Regions from separate parts of the Paenibacillus sp. FSL P4-0081 genome, predicted to be linked through region 1. Evidence: riboswitches for the same ligand, from Rfam matches in the RefSeq annotation. Region 1 holds a riboswitch; each other region holds the start of a gene.
The links. Region 1 has a riboswitch for thiamine pyrophosphate ahead of thiC (phosphomethylpyrimidine synthase ThiC). Riboswitches for the same ligand answer to the same signal wherever they lie in the genome.
Positions count from the first base shown of each region.

Region 2: linked by a shared signal. The riboswitch ahead of P40081_RS02360 (ABC transporter substrate-binding protein) and the one ahead of thiC (phosphomethylpyrimidine synthase ThiC) in region 1 are both predicted to bind thiamine pyrophosphate.
Region 3: linked by a shared signal. The riboswitch ahead of P40081_RS15745 (ABC transporter ATP-binding protein) and the one ahead of thiC (phosphomethylpyrimidine synthase ThiC) in region 1 are both predicted to bind thiamine pyrophosphate.
Region 4: linked by a shared signal. The riboswitch ahead of P40081_RS10990 (thiamine phosphate synthase) and the one ahead of thiC (phosphomethylpyrimidine synthase ThiC) in region 1 are both predicted to bind thiamine pyrophosphate.

Region 1 covers NZ_CP009280.1:160,019-165,030, reverse strand. Annotated here, with positions in the region: gene P40081_RS36070 (class I SAM-dependent methyltransferase) at 1-764, opposite strand, end outside; gene thiC (phosphomethylpyrimidine synthase ThiC) at 929-2,623, opposite strand; TPP riboswitch at 2,793-2,899, opposite strand; gene trxB (thioredoxin-disulfide reductase) at 2,972-3,925, opposite strand; gene P40081_RS00795 (tetratricopeptide repeat protein) at 4,071-5,012, opposite strand, start outside.
Region 2 covers NZ_CP009280.1:530,065-535,076, reverse strand. Annotated here, with positions in the region: gene P40081_RS02370 (sigma-70 family RNA polymerase sigma factor) at 1-335, shown strand, start outside; gene P40081_RS02365 (hypothetical protein) at 329-1,729, shown strand; TPP riboswitch at 1,802-1,912, shown strand; gene P40081_RS02360 (ABC transporter substrate-binding protein) at 2,044-3,129, shown strand; gene P40081_RS02355 (thiamine-binding protein) at 3,183-3,476, shown strand; gene P40081_RS02350 (ABC transporter permease) at 3,473-4,234, shown strand; gene P40081_RS02345 (ABC transporter ATP-binding protein) at 4,324-5,012, shown strand, end outside.
Region 3 covers NZ_CP009280.1:3,703,787-3,708,798, reverse strand. Annotated here, with positions in the region: gene P40081_RS15760 (amino acid ABC transporter substrate-binding protein) at 1-153, opposite strand, end outside; gene P40081_RS15755 (DHA2 family efflux MFS transporter permease subunit) at 416-1,936, opposite strand; gene P40081_RS15750 (TetR/AcrR family transcriptional regulator) at 2,344-3,036, shown strand; TPP riboswitch at 3,105-3,207, shown strand; gene P40081_RS15745 (ABC transporter ATP-binding protein) at 3,320-4,102, shown strand; gene P40081_RS15740 (ABC transporter permease) at 4,083-4,859, shown strand; gene P40081_RS15735 (ABC transporter substrate-binding protein) at 4,856-5,012, shown strand, end outside.
Region 4 covers NZ_CP009280.1:2,612,239-2,617,250, forward strand. Annotated here, with positions in the region: gene P40081_RS10975 (amidohydrolase family protein) at 1-32, opposite strand, end outside; gene P40081_RS10980 (NUDIX hydrolase) at 138-566, opposite strand; gene P40081_RS10985 (SDR family oxidoreductase) at 775-1,647, shown strand; TPP riboswitch at 1,842-1,944, shown strand; gene P40081_RS10990 (thiamine phosphate synthase) at 2,019-2,708, shown strand; gene thiS (sulfur carrier protein ThiS) at 2,715-2,918, shown strand; gene P40081_RS11000 (thiazole synthase) at 3,022-3,786, shown strand; gene thiH (2-iminoacetate synthase ThiH) at 3,818-4,939, shown strand.

The sequences.
Region 1 (5,012 bases):
AAAAGCGTACATATAAAATTCCTTTGCAGGGTGCCGCCATTCCGGCCGATCAGCTTATGTAACCTGGCGCTTAATTCAATCTGCTCCGCTTCCTTCAGCCCGATGAACCCGTTGCAGGTCCGCAGGAAGTTAATGAAGCTATCCGCGTCATCCCTGCTGTCCCAAGGATACCGGTAGACCTCCGGGGCTCTGAAATTTCCGCTGCCGGACAGCTCTGCTACAGTTCGCTCCACTCTCTGTTCAATTACATCCCGCTTATTAAACCAGAATACCTCATACTCCGCACAGACCTCGGCAATCTCTTGCTCCATCTCACTGTCTCCCTGCAGATAAAAATTCCAAAAGAGCGCGAGCCGCCCTCCCGGCTTCAGCAGCCGCCCACATTTCTTGTAACCTTCCGGCTGCGGCACCCAATGAAAGGCTTGAGCGGAGAAGATCAGGTCGAAATCCGTCTCCGGCCCAGACCAGTGCTCAAACCTGGAGGTTACAAATCGCACGTTTTTATCCCTATGCTTCTGTCTTCCCAATTCCGCCAGTTGTGGGCCCGGTTCAATACATAGCAGCTCATACCCGCGGTCCAGGAATAATTCGGAGGCTTTACCGCTCCCGGCACCGATCTCAAGAATTCTGGACTCCTTAGTCAGAGAGGCTTCTTGTACAATCTGCTCAATCAGGGCGAATGGATAACTGGGTCTATACCTATCATAGTATTCAGCCGCTTCATTGAAACGTTCGCTTTCCTTGAGCCAGTCTTTGTTCCTCATTCGATTCACTCCCTATACTTGGATAATGCTATTTACGCCAACGGTTGTGCATGGTTTCACATAATAGGGAGAAGAATCTTGTGCTATTCGCGCATAAGAAAAGCTGCCCTCACGCCTTTTACAGCATGGGACAGCAGGGAAATAGCTATAGGAGACTTGCCTTTTTACAGCGACCTGCTCAATCTGTAGGAATTACGGATATCATGCGAAATCCGCATGCTGCAGAATTTAGGACCGCACATAGAGCAGAAATGAGCTTGCTTCGCCCCCTCCGCAGGAAGCGTCTCATCATGATACTCCAGCGCCCTTTCCGGGTCCAGAGAGAGATGGAACTGGTCTCGCCAGCGAAACTCGAACCGTGCCTTGGACAGCGCATTATCCCTGTCCTGTGCACCCGGATGCCCCTTGGCGAGGTCTGCGGCATGTGCAGCGATCTTGTAGGTAATGACTCCCTCGCGCACGTCATTCTTGTTAGGCAGACCTAAATGCTCCTTGGGTGTAACGTAACACAGCATAGCCGTCCCGAGCCAGCCGATCATCGCCGCCCCGATGGCTGAAGTGATATGATCATAACCGGGTGCAATATCGGTAGTGAGCGGACCCAGGGTGTAAAAAGGGGCTTCCCGGCAAATCTCGAGCTGCTTGTCCATATTCTCCTTAATCTTGTGCATCGGCACATGCCCCGGGCCCTCAACCATTACCTGAACATCGTGCTTCCAGGCCAGCGCTGTCAGCTCTCCCAGTGTCTCCAGCTCAGCGAATTGAGCTTCGTCATTGGCATCTGCAATAGAACCCGGACGAAGTCCGTCCCCCAGAGAGAAGGCCACATCATACGTCTTCATAATCTCACATATAGCTTCGAAGTGTGTGTACAGAAAGTTCTCCTGCTGATGGGCAAGGCACCAAGCGGCCATAATCGAGCCGCCCCGTGATACGATTCCCGTCATTCTTCCGGCAGTCAGCGGAATATAGCGCTGTAGCACCCCGGCATGAATGGTAAAGTAATCGACCCCCTGCTCCGCCTGCTCAATCAGCGTGTCGCGATAGAGCTCCCAGGTTAAATCCTCGGCTATGCCGTTCACCTTTTCGAGCGCCTGGTATAAGGGCACCGTGCCGACAGGCACAGGAGAATTGCGTATAATCCATTCACGGGTGGTATGAATCTTGGAGCCGGTGGAGAGGTCCATGATGGTGTCGGCCCCCCAGCGGGTTGCCCACCGCATCTTCTCCACTTCCTCTTCAATAGAAGAAGACACCGCAGAATTTCCGATGTTCGCATTGATCTTAACCAGGAAGTTACGGCCAATAATCATCGGCTCGCTCTCGGGATGATTGATGTTTGCCGGAATAATGGCCCGTCCGGCGGCCACCTCATCCCTTACGAATTCCGGCCGGGTATTCTCGCGGATCGCGATATACTCCATTTCCGAAGTAATGATCCCTTGCCGCGCATAATGCAGCTGGGTAACATTGTTGCCCGCATGTGCCCGCAGGGGACTCCGCTGCAGCCCTGGATAAGCCTCTGCGGGCGGCCCGCCCCTGCGGATTCCATTATCCTGCGGCTGCACAGCTCTTCCGGTGTATTCCTCCGAATCGCCACGCTCCGCAATCCAGCATAAACGGTGCGGCGGCAGCCCCCTCCGAATGTCAGCCTCTTGCGCAGCATCGGTGTAAATTCCGCTTGTGTCATAGACACGCAGCGGTTCGTTCTCCTCTTCCCCGGCAACGCCCTCGGTTCTGCTGAGGCTGATCTCCCGCATCGGAACCTGAATATCCGGGCGCGAGCCCTCTACATACACTTTGCGGCTTGCAGGAAATCGGGAAAGGTCCACCTCTTCGTTCTTCATCATTTCTGGCATTCTAATCTCCTCCTCTTCGCTCTATGAGCCAATCAGATAAGATTTCACGCAGCAGACTGAGCCGAAGAATCATGTATAGCACAAGGCATCTGAATTCTTGCAAGTCAAAAAGCCGCTCCACCTGGAGCGGCTTTATCAAAGGAACAGCCCAATAAGACTGTATTCAAAAAAAGGTCCGACTCCACTTTCCTACGCTGGTATGATCCAGATCAGGTTCAAGGGTCCGGAAATTCACTTTTCCCGTCTCAGCCTATTCAGGCTCCCCTAGTGGGTATCTTATCTAATTAAATACATTCTACTGGTATAGGATTTTTTTGTAAACCCGTAAATAACAAGAACCTTCTCCGGTTATTTATCGAGCGATTCGCTCCAGTCATGCACCATCGTGCCTTCCAGGAACTTCTCGGCATCCATGGCGGCCATACAGCCGGTTCCGGCTGCCGATATGGCTTGACGGTAACGCGTATCCTGCACGTCGCCGCAAGCGAATACGCCGGGAATATTCGTCTCTGTGGTGCCCGGGTTAACCACTATATAGCCATTGGCATCGGTGTTAATCTGCCCGCCTAAGAAAGCGGTATTCGGTGTATGTCCGATAGCGACAAATACACCATCCGCTTCCACCAGCTCGGTAAGTCCCGTCTCATTGTTAAGGACGGTGATGCCCTTAACTCCGGTATCGCCGACGGTTACCTCAAGCGGCGTGCGGTTCAGTGCCCATGACACCTTGCTGTTGTCGCGTGCGCGGTCCTGCATGATCTTCGAAGCACGCAGCTCCGGACGGCGGTGCACCAGCGTTACGCTGGAAGCAAAGCGGGTCAGGAAGCTGGCTTCCTCCATCGCGGAATCGCCGCCGCCGACCACGACAATTTTTTTGTTACGGAAAAAGAATCCGTCACAGGTCGCACAGGTGCTGACCCCGCGTCCTACATTCTCCTGCTCGCCCGGGATACCCAGGTATCTGGCGGAGGCGCCGGTCGAAATAATGACCGACTCCGCTTCCAGTACACCCATTCCGTCTACAGTCACCTTGAACGGACGCTGTGAGAAGTCAACCGACTCCACCCAGCCATTCTTGAATTCAGCGCCGAAGCGTTCGGCCTGCTTACGCATGTTGTCCATCAGATCAGGACCCAGAATTCCTTCAGGGAAGCCTGGAAAGTTCTCCACTTCTGTCGTCGTTGTCAGCTGTCCTCCCGGCTGCAAGCCTTCAATTACGAGCGGGCTCAGGTTCGCGCGCGCCAGATAAATCGCGGCAGTCAGCCCGGCCGGGCCTGTTCCGATTACAATCGTTTTGTACATTACATTGGCCTCCTTACAAGTAGGTTTGTATTTACAAGTGGAAACGGCTTTATCGTCCTTTTATTAAGACGGTACCGTTTCAGCGAGAAATATAAGGATAAGTTATCGTGAGAAACGTATAGATTCTTATATTTGAAAAAAGGGTTCAAATATTGTTGGTGGACGGCGACAAGCCGTCCGTTCCCGGCAGCATGCCCTGGGTATCGCATTCACTGTCGATCCGCCGTGCATAGCGGCTTACCATGGAGACCGAGACGCCGTAACGCTGTGCCGCCTCGCGGAAGGTGACCGGACGCCCGTGCAGCCTGGCAGTCAGATACTCCAGTGCCGCACACCAGCCGCCGTCATTGCGGAATAACGGTACATCCGGATACAGGCTGCCGATGAACTGCTTCCAGATAAACTCTGCATCCTTCTTCTGCACAGCATCATATCTCCGGTCCATCATGGCCACCGTATGATCGATAATCCGCTGCCAGTCTTCCTTCCATTCAGCCGGGCCCTTGGGGCTGGAAGCCGCTTGCAACGGCTCTTCCTCAGGAGCTGCAGCTTCTTCCAGATTCTCTCCAATCAGCCGCTGCAGGCTGAACAGCGCCGCCTCCTGCAGCCGGTCCTCCTGGAGCGGCTGATGCTCCAGAACTCCGCGCAGTACCTCGGACATCTCCTCATCCTCAATCCAGCGCAGGGCTTCGGTCACCTGGAGCTTCGTGGAGGAATCGCCGTAGCGCAGCGCCCAGAAGAACGAGGCGCGCAGCAGCGGATTGTTCCGTACTTCTTCGGTGAACTTGCCTGTATTCCCCTTCCACTGCTTAAGCTGCTCCTGGAAAGGCAATTGGTAATTATAGCTGACAGCAGGCATAGGTCTGTCTTCTCCCCGGGCTTGCTGGAGCTGGGACAGGAAGAATGCCGGCACGGCCGACTCAGGGTCCAGCTTCGCAGCCTGTCTCCAGCAGCGCAGGGCTTCAGTGTAGAGGCCGCTGTTGCTGGCCGCTGCTGCGCAGTAATGATACAGGCCGGCGTCTCCGGCGACCTCTTCATCCTTCAGCAGACGCCGGAAGTGGCTGTATGCTGCAGTATGTCTGCCCAG
Region 2 (5,012 bases), 370 kb from region 1:
AGGCGCTGGATCTGAGGCGTAAATTGCAGCCGGGACTTGGCAGGACGCTGAACGAAGCAGCACTTAACATGCAGAGCGGGACCAACACCGAACAGGAATTTCTACAACGTGAGGCAACGGGGGAATTGCTCCGCTATATCGGGCAGCTCCGTGAACCGGACCGCAGCCTGTTTCTGCGCAGGTATTACCTATACGAGAGTCTGGATGAACTGGCTGCGGCCTTTGGCTTCAGTAAAAAAGCTGTCGAGAGCCGTCTGTACCGCTGCCGGACAATGCTGAAGCAGGCTATACATCTGACTGGCGAAGATGGAAAGGGGGAACTCGGGTCATGGTAAAGGATATGAACAGCGGCGAGAAAAGCATATTTGATCAGCTCGATCTTCTGGAATTCAGCGAGGCTGAACTTGCACTGGACGGATTACTGTCGGAGCCTGAGTCAAGCCCCGTACCCGGGTCTAAAGAAGAGATTGCTTCGCTTGAGCGGATCAAGAGCCGTACCCTCGACCTTATTCAGACTGAACCGGCGCCTGAACTGCCTGCTGCTGTCCGCAAGCCGCGGCGGCGGGCAGCTATTGGAGCGGCGGCGGCCGCGATCCTTATGGCCGCAGGCCTGCTGGCGTTCTCCCCTGACGTCCAGGCAGGTCTAAAGCAAGCCCTTAGCTTCCTGCCCGGCTTCGGTACGGTTCTGGAGAGCAGCCCGGGCAGTCAGCTTTATGTTCTGGAGAAGCCCTACACTGCTTCCATAGGCAAGGGAAAGCTGACAGTCAATGCCGTACTTCTGCAGGAGAACAGCGGGACCATTACGCTGCGTGGACAGCAGACTCCCGTCATTACTGAATTTCAGGCAGACATTGGAGGGGACCGTTATACCTTTACTTCCAATATGCGGTCTTCTGCATCCGGAGACTGGTATGCAAGCTACAGTGCTGCACTTCCCGGAAATTTGGAGCTTGAAACCGCTGAACCGGTTACTCTGTATATCAATGCAGCAGCAGTCGGGCCACTGGTGCTTCAAGCACCGGTGACCGCCGATGATCTGCAGCATTTAGGCGCAAGCGATGTGCACCAGGATGTGCGGATTACGGCTTTTCCGGTTCGTCTGGATGACGGACTTGTCCGCGTTGAATTAGTTCCGGCCCTTTCAGATTCGTTCTCTGCCGTCCATTCTTATTCATTGGAGCCGCTGGTATCCTGGAATGGCCTGTATGTCGAGAATGCAGAGGGAGTCAAAGCAAAGGTTGAACCTCCTTCAACCATGGTCTACCCGTCGGAGTTCTCGTTCCGGGAATTGGCATCAGCTGAAGAACAGTCTTACAGGGTCGTCATCCCTTACATCGAAATAGCGGAACGAAAGGCACTCTCCCGGGAGGTCGTTCTGCCGCTGCCCGCCAGCGGGGAGAGTGCGCCCCTTCATATTACCGCTGAAATTGCCGGTTTCCCGGTAGAATTCACCCGCATTGAACGCAGCAGCGAAACGGCTGTCAGTGTAGATGTGGATGTGAAATTTGACCCGGGAGCGGCAAAGTCACTGACGCATTTCTTCATCCGCTATCCGGGTTCTGGGGACAAATATTCATACGGCTGGCAGGATACCGAGACATTCCCAAGAATCTTGAAGACTCTTCTTCTGGATGCAGAGCCCGGCGCGGATACGCTGCGTTTTAGAATGTCGGAGCCTCTATTCCTGCTCAAAGGCCCCTGGATTCTGCCGCTAAAGCTTGAAGATTAGGACGGGGAGACTGGACAACCGCAAGAGCGGCGTCTATAATACACCGTAAGAACATAGCAATACCCGTGAACTTCATAGAACCAGGGGTGCTGGAATTGGCCGGCTGAGATTGTATCCCACAAGATACTGACCCTTATACCTGATCTGGATAATGCCAGCGTAGGAATCTTCATTCAACCCCGAGCCCCTTCATGGGCCTGAAGTTGAACTCACCTTGCGCAAGTAACTGGCGTCCCGGTCTCCGGGGCGCTTTTTGGTATGGGTTACTCTGAATTTTGGAAGACTAGGGATTGCTGGAAGGAGAGAGAAGAGAAATGGGAGTCAAAAAAGTATTACCGCTGCTGCTCAGCTCTATGCTTGTGCTCGTGATGGCCGGATGCGGCAACGGGAACGTCAACCCGGGCAGCAATGCCGGAGGCAGCACACCTGCCGCCGGGAACAGCACCGCTGCACCTGAAGCAACCGCAGCCGCCAGTACCACCGACGCGCCTAAAGAATTGACCCCGGTTAAGATTGCGCTGGACTGGACGCCGAACACGAATCACACCGGCCTGTATACCGCCAAGGAGCTGGGATATTACGCGGAGGAAGGTCTTGACGTGGAGATCGTGCAGCCGGGTGCTGCCGGATCTGACACCATGGTTACTTCCGGTGAAGCCCAGTTTGGCATCAGTGCACAGGAGGCGCTCACCCTGGCCCGCCTGCAGGATGTGCCGCTCGTCTCCATCGCCGCTATCATTCAGCATAATACCTCCGGCTTTGCCGCTCCGAAGGACCGCAACATTAAGACGCCGAAAGACTTCGAAGGCAAAACCTACGGAGGCTGGGGCTCTCCAGCGGAAGAAGCAGCTATGAAAGCCATCATGGACCCCGATGGCGGAGACGTCTCCAAAGTGAAATTGGTGAATATCGGCGAAGCTGACTTCTTCACTGCGGTGAAACGCGATATCGACTTTGCCTGGATCTTCTACGCCTGGACCGGGATCGAAGCCGAGCTGCGCGGCGAGCCGCTGGATATGCTGTACCTGAAGGATTATGCGCCGCAGCTGGATTACTACACACCGGTGCTGACCACCAGTGAGAAGGAAATCGCCGAGCATCCGGAAGTGGTGAAGGCTTTCCTCAAAGCTACGTCGAAAGGTTACCAATACGCGATCGACCATCCGGAAGAAGCGGCCACGGTCCTGTCTGATGCCGTGCCTGATCTTGATCCCGAGCTGGTGCTGGCCAGCCAGAAATGGCTCAGCCCGAAATACAAGGACGATGCCGCCCGCTGGGGTGAGCAGAAGCTAGAAATCTGGCAGAATTATGCCGAGTGGATGTACGGCCTGAAGCTGCTGGACAAACCGCTCGATGCCGCAAGTACATTTACGAATGAATTTTTGCCGGAAGGCCCATAAACACCGGTTGGAATAGTAATGACACTAACTCACATGAGAGGAATGAATAATAAATGGCTAATACACTGCTTAGCATTCAGGTAATTCCCAAGGCTCCAAACAATGAGGATTCGATCCCTTACGTGGACACTGCGATTGAGGTAATTCAGAAGTCGGGGGTTAAACACCAGGTGAATCCGCTTGATACCACCATGGAAGGCGAGCTCACGGAGCTGCTGGAAGTTGTACGTCAGATGCATGAGGCACTGATTGCCTCCGGCAGCCCGAGCGTGATCTCCCAGATCAAGATCGCCCATAATCCCAGCGGCATCAGCATGGACAAGCTGACGGAGAAATACCGGCCGTGAGAAGCACCTGGAGACAAATCTGGCCGCCCCTTGTGGCGGTCATCTTTTTTCTGGGCGCATGGCAAATTGCGGTATCGGTGTTCCATATCCCGGCCTGGCAGCTGCCCAGCCCGTCCGATATCGCGCGTGAATCACGCGGCAATGCCTCCGGGATCTGGGCGCATACGGCCGCAACGCTGCGGCTGACCCTGATCGGCTTCCCGGTCGGCACCGGCATCGGCCTCATTGTGGCTCTGCTGCTCCATCTGCTGCCCTGGCTTAAGCGAGCGCTCTACCCGCTGCTGATCCTCAGCCAGAATGTGCCCTCCATTGCCCTTGGACCGCTGCTGATTATCTGGTTCGGCTTCGGCCTGCTGCCCAAAATCGTCCTGATCACCCTCGTCTGCTTCTTCCCGGTTGCCGTAGCGGCCATGGGCGGGCTGGCGCAAAGCGACAGGGTAATGTTGAACTATATGAAAATGGCCGGTGCAAGCAACTGGCAGATCTTCACCAAGCTGGAGCTACCCGGCTCCCTGCCCTCCCTGTTCTCAGGGCTCAAAATCTCCGCGACCTATGCCGTCATGGGCGCAGTGGTTGCCGAGTGGATTGGCGCGGACAAAGGGATCGGCTATTATATGCTGCTGCAGAAGGCCTCTTACCGCACGGACCGGATGTTCGTGGCCATTGTCATTATTGTGCTGCTGAGTCTGGTGCTGTTTGCACTGATTGCCTTGCTGGAGAAATGGCTCGTGCGCTGGAAACCGCGCAAGGAAGCTTAACACGCACAGGGTAACAATACACGCTATACTGAGCACGTTTGAGATAAAGCCTTAAGTACAAAAATTCTATATAGAAGGAGCTGACCGAAGTGTCTCCACTCACGAATACTGTACAGCTCAAGAAGGACGTCCCCGGCAGCAGCCTTGACGAGCCCAGAAGCGCACCGCCTGCACTTGAAGTCAGCAGCGTCTCCAAATCGTTCACGCACCGCCGCCGGGAGACGCCTGTGCTGGATCAGGTGTCGCTGACGGTAGAGCCGCAGGAATTCGTCTCGATTGTCGGTCCTTCCGGCTGCGGCAAAAGCACCCTGTTCCACATTATCGGCGGCCTGACGCTGCCGGACGCCGGAACCGTCAGCATGGACGGCATCCCGGTTACCGGGCAGCGCGGCAAGATCAGCTATATGCCGCAGCAGCCCGCGCTGTTCCCGTGGCGCAGCACACTGGACAATGTCCTGCTCGGCGCCGAGCTGCAGGGCGCGCCGCAAGCGGAGGCGCGCGAAGCCGCGCGCCACTGGCTGGCCAAGGTCGGCCTGGGCGGATTCGAGCGCGCTTATCCGCATATGCTGTCCGGCGGCATGCAGCAGCGGGCCGCCTTCCTGCGGGCCATGCTCGCTCCGCAGGAGCTGATGCTGCTGGACGAGCCGTTCAGCGCACTCGACGCGCTGACGCGCGAGCAGATGCAGCGCTGGCTGCTGGAGCTGTGGGAGGAGAACCGCCGCTCCGTGCTGTTCATCACCCACAACATCGAAGAAGCGCTGCTGCTCTCCAGCCGCAT
Region 3 (5,012 bases), 3.5 Mb from region 1:
CTGCTCAGCAGGTGCTGCACTATCAGTAGCCGCCGCAGTCGGTTCAGCCGCCGCATTGCCGCCTGTTGCTGAATTATTGTTATTGTTGTTGCCGCATGCCGCAACCACGGCCATGGTCAGGAGCAGCATAATTGTCAGACTAAGTTTTTTCATAAGATTAATCCCCTCTCATCTCTCTTTATGTTCCGGACTTGCCGGCAAAATGAATCGTAACACTGAGCTGTTACATCCGTCAATAACTTTTTCCGATAATAAACATCGGATTTATGTTATATAGGTTTTTGATAGTTTAGCTTGCCCCGAAATTGCATTTCTACATCAGTGGAAGACAAACTAAATGATCCACAACGCAAAACAGCGACCCTCCAGTAACGGAGAATCGCCGCCTAACTTCTTATGAATGTGAATGCACCTATTAACCGTGCATGATTTCAGGCACCGCTTTCTCCCTGGAGCCTCCGCTTTCTGGTTTGCGGCCCCTGCGCAGCAGCAGTCCAAGGACGGCGCCGCCTAAAGCTACAAAAATCATAATGTGGAAGGTGTCGGCAAAGCCTTGGGCCAATACAGTCTGCTTGGCCAGCTGCAGGGCTTCCTTCGAGACTCCGTCCACCGTCTGCCCGGCAGCGGCTGCCGCCTCCTGCATTTCAAGACCACGCGCGGAGGTTCTGGCCGTCAGAATCGTAACCAGTGTTGACACTGCAAGTGAGTTAATGACCTGCTGCATGGAGTTGGTGAGTGAGGTTACCCGGTTGACCAGATTGCCTGGCGCCTTGTTCAGCAGATGCGTATTCATCGGCATCATCATCATCCCCATCCCTGCACCGCACATGATTAGCGGAAGAATGAGATCACGGCTCTGGGTGGTCAGATCGACATGGGAATACTGAAACAAGGCGCCAGAGACCAGACTGAGTCCGCAAACCACCAGCCAGCGCACCCCGATCCGGTCGAACAGAATTCCGGCAATTGGCATCATCAGCCCGGAAGCAATGGCCTGCGGCAGCAGGGTCAATCCGGTATCAAATGCGCCGAAGCCGCGGGCCTGCTGCAGAAACTGCGGCAGTAGAAATAAAGCACCATATAAGCCGAACTGGGCGATCCACTGCACAATAATTCCGGTGGTGAAATCCACGGATTTCAGAATCCGCAGCTCCAGTAAAGGGGTCCTGGAACGCAGCTCGGCAATGACAAAGGCAATCAGTGCAACAGCTCCCAGAGATAACCCGATTAGCGTTTTGTCCGAGGTCCAGCTCTGCGCACCCTGACTTACACCGTAAGTGAGTGAAGCAAAAGCCAGTGGTCCGAGCACCATTCCGAATTTATCCATGCCGGGAACGGTGTTCTTCGCCGCATTCGGCAGCTTTCGCAGCCCGATCAGCACACAGATAATACCGATGGGGATATTAATCAGGAAGATCCAGCGCCAGGAGTGGTATTCCACCAGCCAGCCTGACAATACAGGACCAATCGCCGGAGCGAACAGCACGGGAATTCCCATAATCCCCATAACAACGCCGACTTTACTCTTCGGAGCCAGTCTGTACACATAAGCCATCCCGACCGGGAGCACACAGCCCCCTCCAAGACCCTGCAATACCCGGAAAACGACCAGCCATTCTGCACTGCTTGGCGTTGCACACAGAATGGAGCCGATCGTAAACACAATAACAGCTGTCAAAAAGACGTTCTTAGCCCCGAACCGGTCAGACAGCCAGCCTGACAGCGGAATGACCGAAGCCTGCGCCAGCATATACCCGGTTACGACCCACTGCAGCGTATGCAGGTCTGTATTGAAATCCACTACCAGTCTGGACAATGCCACATTCATTGCCGTACTATCCAGCACGACCATAAATACGCCGGCAATAATCGCCAGCAGCGGAACTAGAATGCCGGATAACCGGAAATCGGCATCCTGCTTCAAGGTCTGATCCATACTCCTTCTCCTCCTGAAGTGTCCGCTTCAACTACGTTGACCTGCGGGCAGGTTTGTCTATATAATTAGTGAACGGACAATTGTCCGCGTTCGCATTTCATAGTCTACGGACAATTGTCCGATGTGTCAAGCGGAATACGCCAATTCCCCACACTTGATTCGTTTACCGGCAGAATAGAGATTTCTTAGGACGCACTGTAGGCATAAATGTTGTATATTTTGCAGCTTTGATTCATGGATAGCCGGGTTTCCGGATGGATTGTTGTATGAAATGCAAGAATAGTTCTGCTAAACTGCTTGAACAAGCTGAAATAATGCATTTTATACAACAATTTGGGATTTAGGCCGATCGAATGAGGGAAATGTTGTATTATGGGCAGGATTTACTTTATATGAAAGGGGATATCATGAAAAAAACAGAAACGGAAGTTGAACCTGTAACATCAGCAGCTCCGGACAATACAGAGAACACAGAGAACAAAGATAACACAGTGAACAGAGACATCGCTGCAAAAGAACCCGCCGATCCTTATATGCAGCGGATACTCGAGGCGGCCCGCCAGCTGTTCACCGAGAGCGGCCTCGAAGCTGTCAGTATGTACGGCATCGCCAAACGGGCCGGTATAGGGCAGGGATCGCTCTACCGCCGCTTCACTGATAAGGGCGAAATCTGTTCGGCCCTGCTGCTGGACAGCACCGAGCAGTTTCTGTCGGGGATGGAACAGCAGCTTGCTGCCAGCGCTGGTGAAACGGCTGCCCTCGCGCATCTGCAGAGCAGCATTGAGCAGGTCGTTGGTTTCATTGAGCAATATGCGGAGCTCTTGAACATGATCAAATCCGAATTCACCGGCAAGAAGCAGCTTACCCAGTTCGAACATCCTTTTTTCCAGCGGCTCGGGGTGATTATGGGTGAACTTCTGCACCGCGCATCCGCGAATGGAGAGATTATCGGGATCGATCCCCGCTTCGCTGCCACAGCGCTGATCTCTGTACTTAGTCCCGATCTTTACCTGTATGAACAGAAACGGAACGGCTCCTCCAAAGAGGAAATCTCGCGGGGAATTGTTGCGTTGTTCATCACCGGCCTCTCCAAGCGCTGAGCACAGGCTCTTTACAAGCGGGGAAATTATGGTATATTAAGTAGCAATTACGAATTCAATAGCACCTGTTATTTCACTAGGGGAGTCGGCCGACTGAGACGGAGCTTAAGCTCCGGACCCTTGGAACCTGATCTGGATCATACCAGCGGAGGGAAGTGGAGCAGAATGTATCAGCGGTTCCGCGTCTTTGCAAACTGACTGTACCTTCAGGCCCATTCATTTCCTCCGGAAATGGATGGGTCTTTCTTGTTTTCGTAGCGTAATCACTTTTCCCTAAGGAGGCTTGCTTCCCCATCCTATGATCAACATCGCTAACCTGTCCTATTCTTTCGGCGCAGCTTCAAGGGCTCCGGTCTTCTCCGGAATCTCCATGAAGGTCCGCCGCGGCGAGTTCATCTCCGTCGTGGGTGCCAGCGGCTGCGGCAAAAGCACGCTGTTCAAGATTATCGCCGGCCTGCTGGAACCCGGCAGCGGCGAGGTTTCCCTGGACGGGCAACCGCCTAATAGCGCCTCGGAGCGGCTCGGCCAGGTCGGCTATATGCCGCAGCGGGATCTCCTGCTGCCCTGGAGAACCGTACTGGACAATTGCCTGCTGCCCTGGGAACTGAAGCGGAGCGGCTCCAAAGAGGAAGCCGTTATTCAGATCCGCAGCATGCTGCAGCAGTTCGGTCTTGGTGATTCGGGGGCTGCGTATCCGCATGAGCTGTCGGGCGGCATGCGCCAGCGGGTTGCGGTACTCCGCACCATTGCCGCCGGGAATGATCTGCTCCTGCTGGACGAGCCGTTCGGGGCACTGGACGCCATAACCAAGCGGGAGCTTCACCGCTGGCTGCTGGAATTATGGTCAGGACTGGACAAGACTGTGCTGTTCATTACCCATGACCTTGAAGAAGCGCTTCTGCTTAGTGACCGCATCTATCTGATGACCGGCAGTGCCGGGGGCGGTATGCAGGAGTTCATCACCGGTCTTCCCCGCCCCAGACATCATAGTCAGAATTACGAACCGCAGTTTGTTGCCCTGCGGCAGGATTTGGAGCTGAAGCTGTATGACAACCGTCTTCTATAGAAGATTGCTGCGGGAGTACAGCCCGGCTATTCTGCTTGTGCTGCTGATTCTTGCGGTCTGGGAAACGGTGTCCCGGCTGGGGCTGATTCCTCCGTTCATCCTGCCGGCTCCCACTGCCATCTGGATTGCTCTGATGGAAGACAGGCATTTACTCTTCGGCGTTCACCTGCCTGCAACGCTGCTTGAGGTACTAACAGGCTTCGCTCTGTCCGTCTTCTGCGGCAGTCTGCTGGGAACGGGCATGCATCTGTTCAGGCCGCTGGCCAAAGCGCTGTATCCGCTGCTGATTATCAGCCAGACGATTCCGCTGGTTGCCCTCTCTCCCCTGTTTATCATGTGGTTCGGCTATACCTTGTGGAGCAAGGTTGCCGTAGTGTTCCTGACCGCCTTCTTCCCGGTGGTTGTCGGCATCTACGATGGGCTGGGCAAGAATACGGAGCAGTACCGCGAGCTGTTGTTGACGCTTGGCGCGAACCGCTGGCAGATTCTCCGCAAGGCTGCTGTTCCGCTGGCCCTGCCGTCCTTTTTCTCCGGACTGAAGCTGTCGGTGGTGTACTGCGTCATTGGCGCTACCATCGGCGAATGGCTTGGAGGCAGCCGGGGGCTTGGTTATTTCAGCCGGAGAATGGCCGGCAATCTGCAAAGTGCCGAGATGTTTGCCGCTGTTGTGCTGTTGTCCGCCCTTGGGATCACTTTGTTTCTTTGTATTGCTACTCTCGAGAAGTTATTTCTGAAGAAAAGAGGACGTTATTCATGACTCCAATCCGCTATAACCGTTATCACTACACCCGTAGTACTCAACCTTATAAGTTGCTGCCTTATGTATTGCTCCTGTCTGTTCTTTTGGTGCTGCCGGGCTGCGCCGGCAATAACGGGTCGGCTGGCAATAACGTGCCGGCTGGCTCCGGCT
Region 4 (5,012 bases), 2.5 Mb from region 1:
GTCAATCGTATAATCTCATTTTCATTTCCCATGGCAGATAGTGAACCCTCCAGTGAAGATGGTTGTCTTCCAAGAGAAAGTATAGGATATAAAAATGTCCGGATATATATAATATTCTTGTAGAAACCGTTCATTACTTACCGTAACAACCCTTCCAGCTCAAAAATGCCGTGCTCCTGAAAGTCAGCGATAATCTGCGGCGGCAGCAGGGCGTTCATTTCGCTCACGGTGCACCAGCGGTAATCGGTATGCTCTTCCGAGAGCTGGATTTCGCCACGGGCTGCGCGGCATAAATAGGTGATAATCACTACCTGTCTAGCAGGGTCAGTGAGCAGGGTCACCGCATAAAGGATACGTTCTGTCGTAACCGCCAGTCCGGTTTCCTCAAGAATTTCTCTTTCCAGTGCAGCCTCCAGGCTTTCACCGAATTCGATTTTGCCTCCGGCACATTCCCAGCTTCCGGCACCTGCAGAATCGGCGGCAGCCCGCTTGACGATGAGGATTCTGCCCTGATACAGGATGACACCTTTGACGGCAACGATGATGCTTTTTGATTTTTTGGACATGAGGATAACTCTCCTTCTGCAGGCTCTAAAATGGAGCGGGAACGCGTTGGACTCAAGATTTTCTGTTTGGCCGGCTTCCCTATGTGGTAAGTAAAATAACGTAAAGCGATTTTTGCTAGGCAAGTATGATGCATAAACACCAGACTTTTAGCCAACCTAACATGATTAGTAAAAACAGTATAACGGTACAGCGAAAGGAGAATGGATTATGCCAGACACCAGCAAACAACCCGTCAAAACCCTGCCTCCGCAGGTACAGGACCAGCAGCCCGGAATTGAAAGCGAGATGAACCCGCTTCCGGAGTTTGAAACCTCAGCTTACAAGGCAGCAGGCAAGCTGCTGGGCAAGGCCGCACTCATTACCGGAGGGGACAGCGGAATCGGTCGTGCGGTTGCCGTTCATTTTGCCAAAGAAGGCGCAGATGTAGTGATATCCTATCTGAATGAGCATGAAGATGCGGAAGAAACCAAGCGCCAGGTGGAGCAGGAGGGGCGGAAGTGTATTCTGATCTCCGGTGATATCGGGGTTGAGGCCTTCTGTCAGGATCTGATTAATAAAACCATTGAGGGACTCGGCAAGCTGGACATCCTGATTAACAATGCGGCAGAGCAGCATCCGCAGGAGACCATTGAGGACATTACCGCCGAGCAGCTGGAGCGGACGTTCCGGACGAATATATTCTCCATGTTCTATCTGACCAAGGCAGCGATGCCCCATCTCAAAAAAGGCTCCACGATCATCAACACTACGTCTATCACGGCGTACCGCGGCAGCCCGCAGCTGCTGGACTATTCGTCCACCAAAGGAGCAATTCTCAGCTTCACCCGCTCCCTGTCGATGAATCTCGCAGACAAAGGCATCCGCGTGAACGCGGTAGCACCGGGACCGATCTGGACGCCGCTGATTCCGTCTACGTTTGACGCGAAGAAGGTCAGTGAATTCGGCGGCACCCAGCCGATGAAGCGTCCGGGACAGCCTGAAGAGCTGGCACCGGCTTATGTATATCTGGCCTCCGACGATTCCTCTTATGTGAGCGGTCAGGTCATGCATGTTAACGGCGGCGAGATCGTTAACGGCTGACCATTGGCACTGCTTTGTAAGCCGGATAAGTTTATACTGGTTTAAAGAATCAAACGTTCAACAGATGAAAAGTCAGCCGGAAGGCTGGCTTTTTTGCCGCTTAAACCCGCTGGACTTAATAATTGAATCTATTAAAGAATAGCTCTTACAGGAATAATATGCTAATATACAAACTGCAAGAACAATAGAATATGAACGATCACTAGGGGTGCCGCAAGGCTGAGACGGACATATCTGTTCGGACCCTTTGAACCTGATCTGGTTTATACCAGCGTAGGGAAGTGGAGAATGAATAATGCAGCGGGGGTAACGGATTACCCGGTATTCCTGCTTATATTCCGGACTGCTTCCTGATACAGGGGGCGGTCTTTTTGTATTTTCAGGAATGCCGTATAGAAGGGAAGGTGAAGGTGCTGAAAGAAATCCATTTGATCTCGGACGGGAGGCTGAATCCGGAGCAGTTTGCCGGACTGGCTGCTGCTGTACATACCATGGTGGATTATATCCATCTCCGGGAAAAAGCCCTGTCCGCACTTGAGCTTCTGGCTGCCGCAGAGCGGTTGCTGCAAGCGGGGGTTCCGCCCTCAAAGCTGGTTATTAATGACCGGATTGATGTGGCTCTGGCAGCAGGGGCAGCCGGCGTCCAATTGGCCTGGCACAGCCTGCCGCCTGCCAAGGCGAGCGGTATTGCCCCGGGCCTGCGGCTGGGCAGGTCGGTGCATTCCCCGGAGGAAGCGGCACGCGCCGGACAGCAGGGAGCGGACTTTTGTCTGTATGGACATGTATTTCCCACGGCCTGCAAGCCCGGACAGCGGGAACGGGGCCTGGAGCAGCTGGAAGTGGCTGTCCGCTCCAGCAGTATACCGCTGATTGCTATCGGAGGCATCACACCGGGCAATACCGGAATCGTTCTGTCGAAGGGGGCTGCCGGAATAGCCGTAATGTCCGGGATATGCGGAGCGACGGATCCTGCTGGCGCCGCTGAGGCTTACAGATCATCCGTTCAGGCTGCAGCATATGCTGAAGTCCTGAATGACCCCCATACCGGGCAAAGGAGGTGAACTGGAATGAATTTGACCGTTAACGGACGCAGAGGATGGTATGAAGAGAGCTGCCGGACGCTGGCTGATCTTCTGGCCCGGCCTGAGTGGACCGGGAAGCTGGTTATTGTGGAGCTGAATGGTGAGCTTGCCGGCAGAGAGGTTTATGAAGATACATTGCTGAATGAAGGTGACCGAGTTGAGCTGGTTCATTTTGTCGGCGGAGGCTAGGTAACTGGTAACTGTGCGTGCGGCAGATGCAAGAATGCCAATACGCCAATACGCCAATACGCAATTAAGATAAAGGCAACGACTTATCACAGGAGGCGATATGATGCAGGATCCTTTGATTATTGGAGGAGTTACTTTAACGAGCAGACTGTTCATCGGGACCGGAAAATACAGCCGCAATACTCTTATTCCCGAAGTGATCGCCCGCTCGGGTTCACAGGTCATTACGGTTGCCCTGCGCCGGGTAGATCCGGAGAGCAAGGACAATATTATCAGCCATATTCCTTCCCACATGACGCTGTTGCCCAATACCTCCGGTGCGCGCACCGCAGAGGAAGCGGTACGCATTGCCCGGCTGGCAAGGTCAGCGGGGCTGGGAGACTGGGTGAAGATTGAGGTTATCAATGATCAGAAATATCTGCTGCCTGATAATACCGAGACGATCCGAGCCACGGAAATCCTAGCTGCGGAGGGTTTCGTAGTTCTGCCCTACATGAGTCCTGATCTGTCAGCCGCACTCCGGCTGAAGGCGGCCGGAGCTGCAGCCGTCATGCCGCTGGGAGCGCCAATCGGCTCTAACCGCGGGCTGCAGACCAAGGAGCTGATCCGGATTCTGATATCAGAAACGGGTCTGCCCATCATCGTGGATGCCGGTATTGGCAGACCCTCCGAGGCTGCTGAGGCGATGGAAATGGGCGCAGCCGCTGTGCTGCTGAATACGGCAATTGCCACCGCCCGGGACCCGCAGCTGATGGCGGAGGCATTCCGCGAAGCGGTGTCGGCGGGGCGGAAGGCCTATCTGGCCGGGCTGGGGCCGGTGGAAGAGACAGCCGCAGCTTCTTCGCCGCTGACCGGATTTCTGGCATGACTGATGCTGTTTATGAAGAGGGGGGAAGGACATGAGCTTTTATGATAGGCTGACACGGCTGGACAAGCTTCCCTACGAGGGGGCATGGAAGCAGTATACTGCGCTTGATGTGAAGCGGGCGCTTCGTCTGGAGCGGCTGGACGAGGACGGGCTGATGGCTTTGCTGTCACCGGCAGCGGAGCCTTACCTCGAAGAGATGGCGCAGAAGGCGCATAGATTGACACGTACGCAATTCGGTCATGTGATGCAGCTGTTTACACCGATGTATCTGGCTGATTTCTGCGTCAACCATTGTACCTACTGCAGCTTTAGCTCTATCTATGATTTTCCGCGCAAAAAACTGACACTGGAGGAGGTCCGGCGGGAAGCGGAAACAATCGCAGCCACAGGGCTGCGCCACATTCTGATTCTGACCGGAGAATCCCGGAATGAAAGTCCGGTCAGTTATCTGAAAGACTGCGTGGAGGTGCTCCGCGGCTATTTCTCTTCAGTCAGCATTGAAGTGAATCCGCTCACTACCGAAGAATACGCTGACCTCAGACAGGCAGGAGTAGACGGTCTGACGCTGTATCAGGAGGTCTATCATCAGGAGACTTACCGCCAGCTGCATGTGAAGGGTCCCAAGCGGGTGTACCGCAACCGACTGGATGCGCCTGAGCGTGGCTGCCTGGCCGGATTCCGTTCGGTAAATATCGGAGCCCTGCTGGGAATGTACGAATGGCGTCAGGAGGCCCTCGCGACTGCACTGCACGCCAGGTACTTACAGGACAAGTATCCGGAGTGCGAAATCGGTTTGTCCATTCCCCGTTTTCGGCCGTACCTGGGGGAATTTAATCCTGCGAGTGATGTAACCGACCGTGCGCTGGTGCAGATTATCCTGGCCTACCGCCTGTTTCTGCCGCGTTCCGGTATTTCACTGTCCACGCGGGAGCCGGCAGCCCTGCGCGATCATCTGGTCCATCTCGGCATCACCAGGATGTCTGCAGGGGTATCCACTGAAGTAGGCGGACATTCTCTGGAAGGCGGCACCCCGCAGTTTGAAATCTCAGACGACCGCAGCGTGCAGGAAATTATGGAGATGCTCGAGGCAAAAGGGCTGCAGCCGGTGTTCAAGGACTGGGACAGCCTGGATGAGCCGTTAGCCATGCCTTAACTTGATACAAATACCCCGCCGTGAGGCGGGTTATTTGTATTGCAGGGCTAAACGGACGGTGCGATGCTGCATT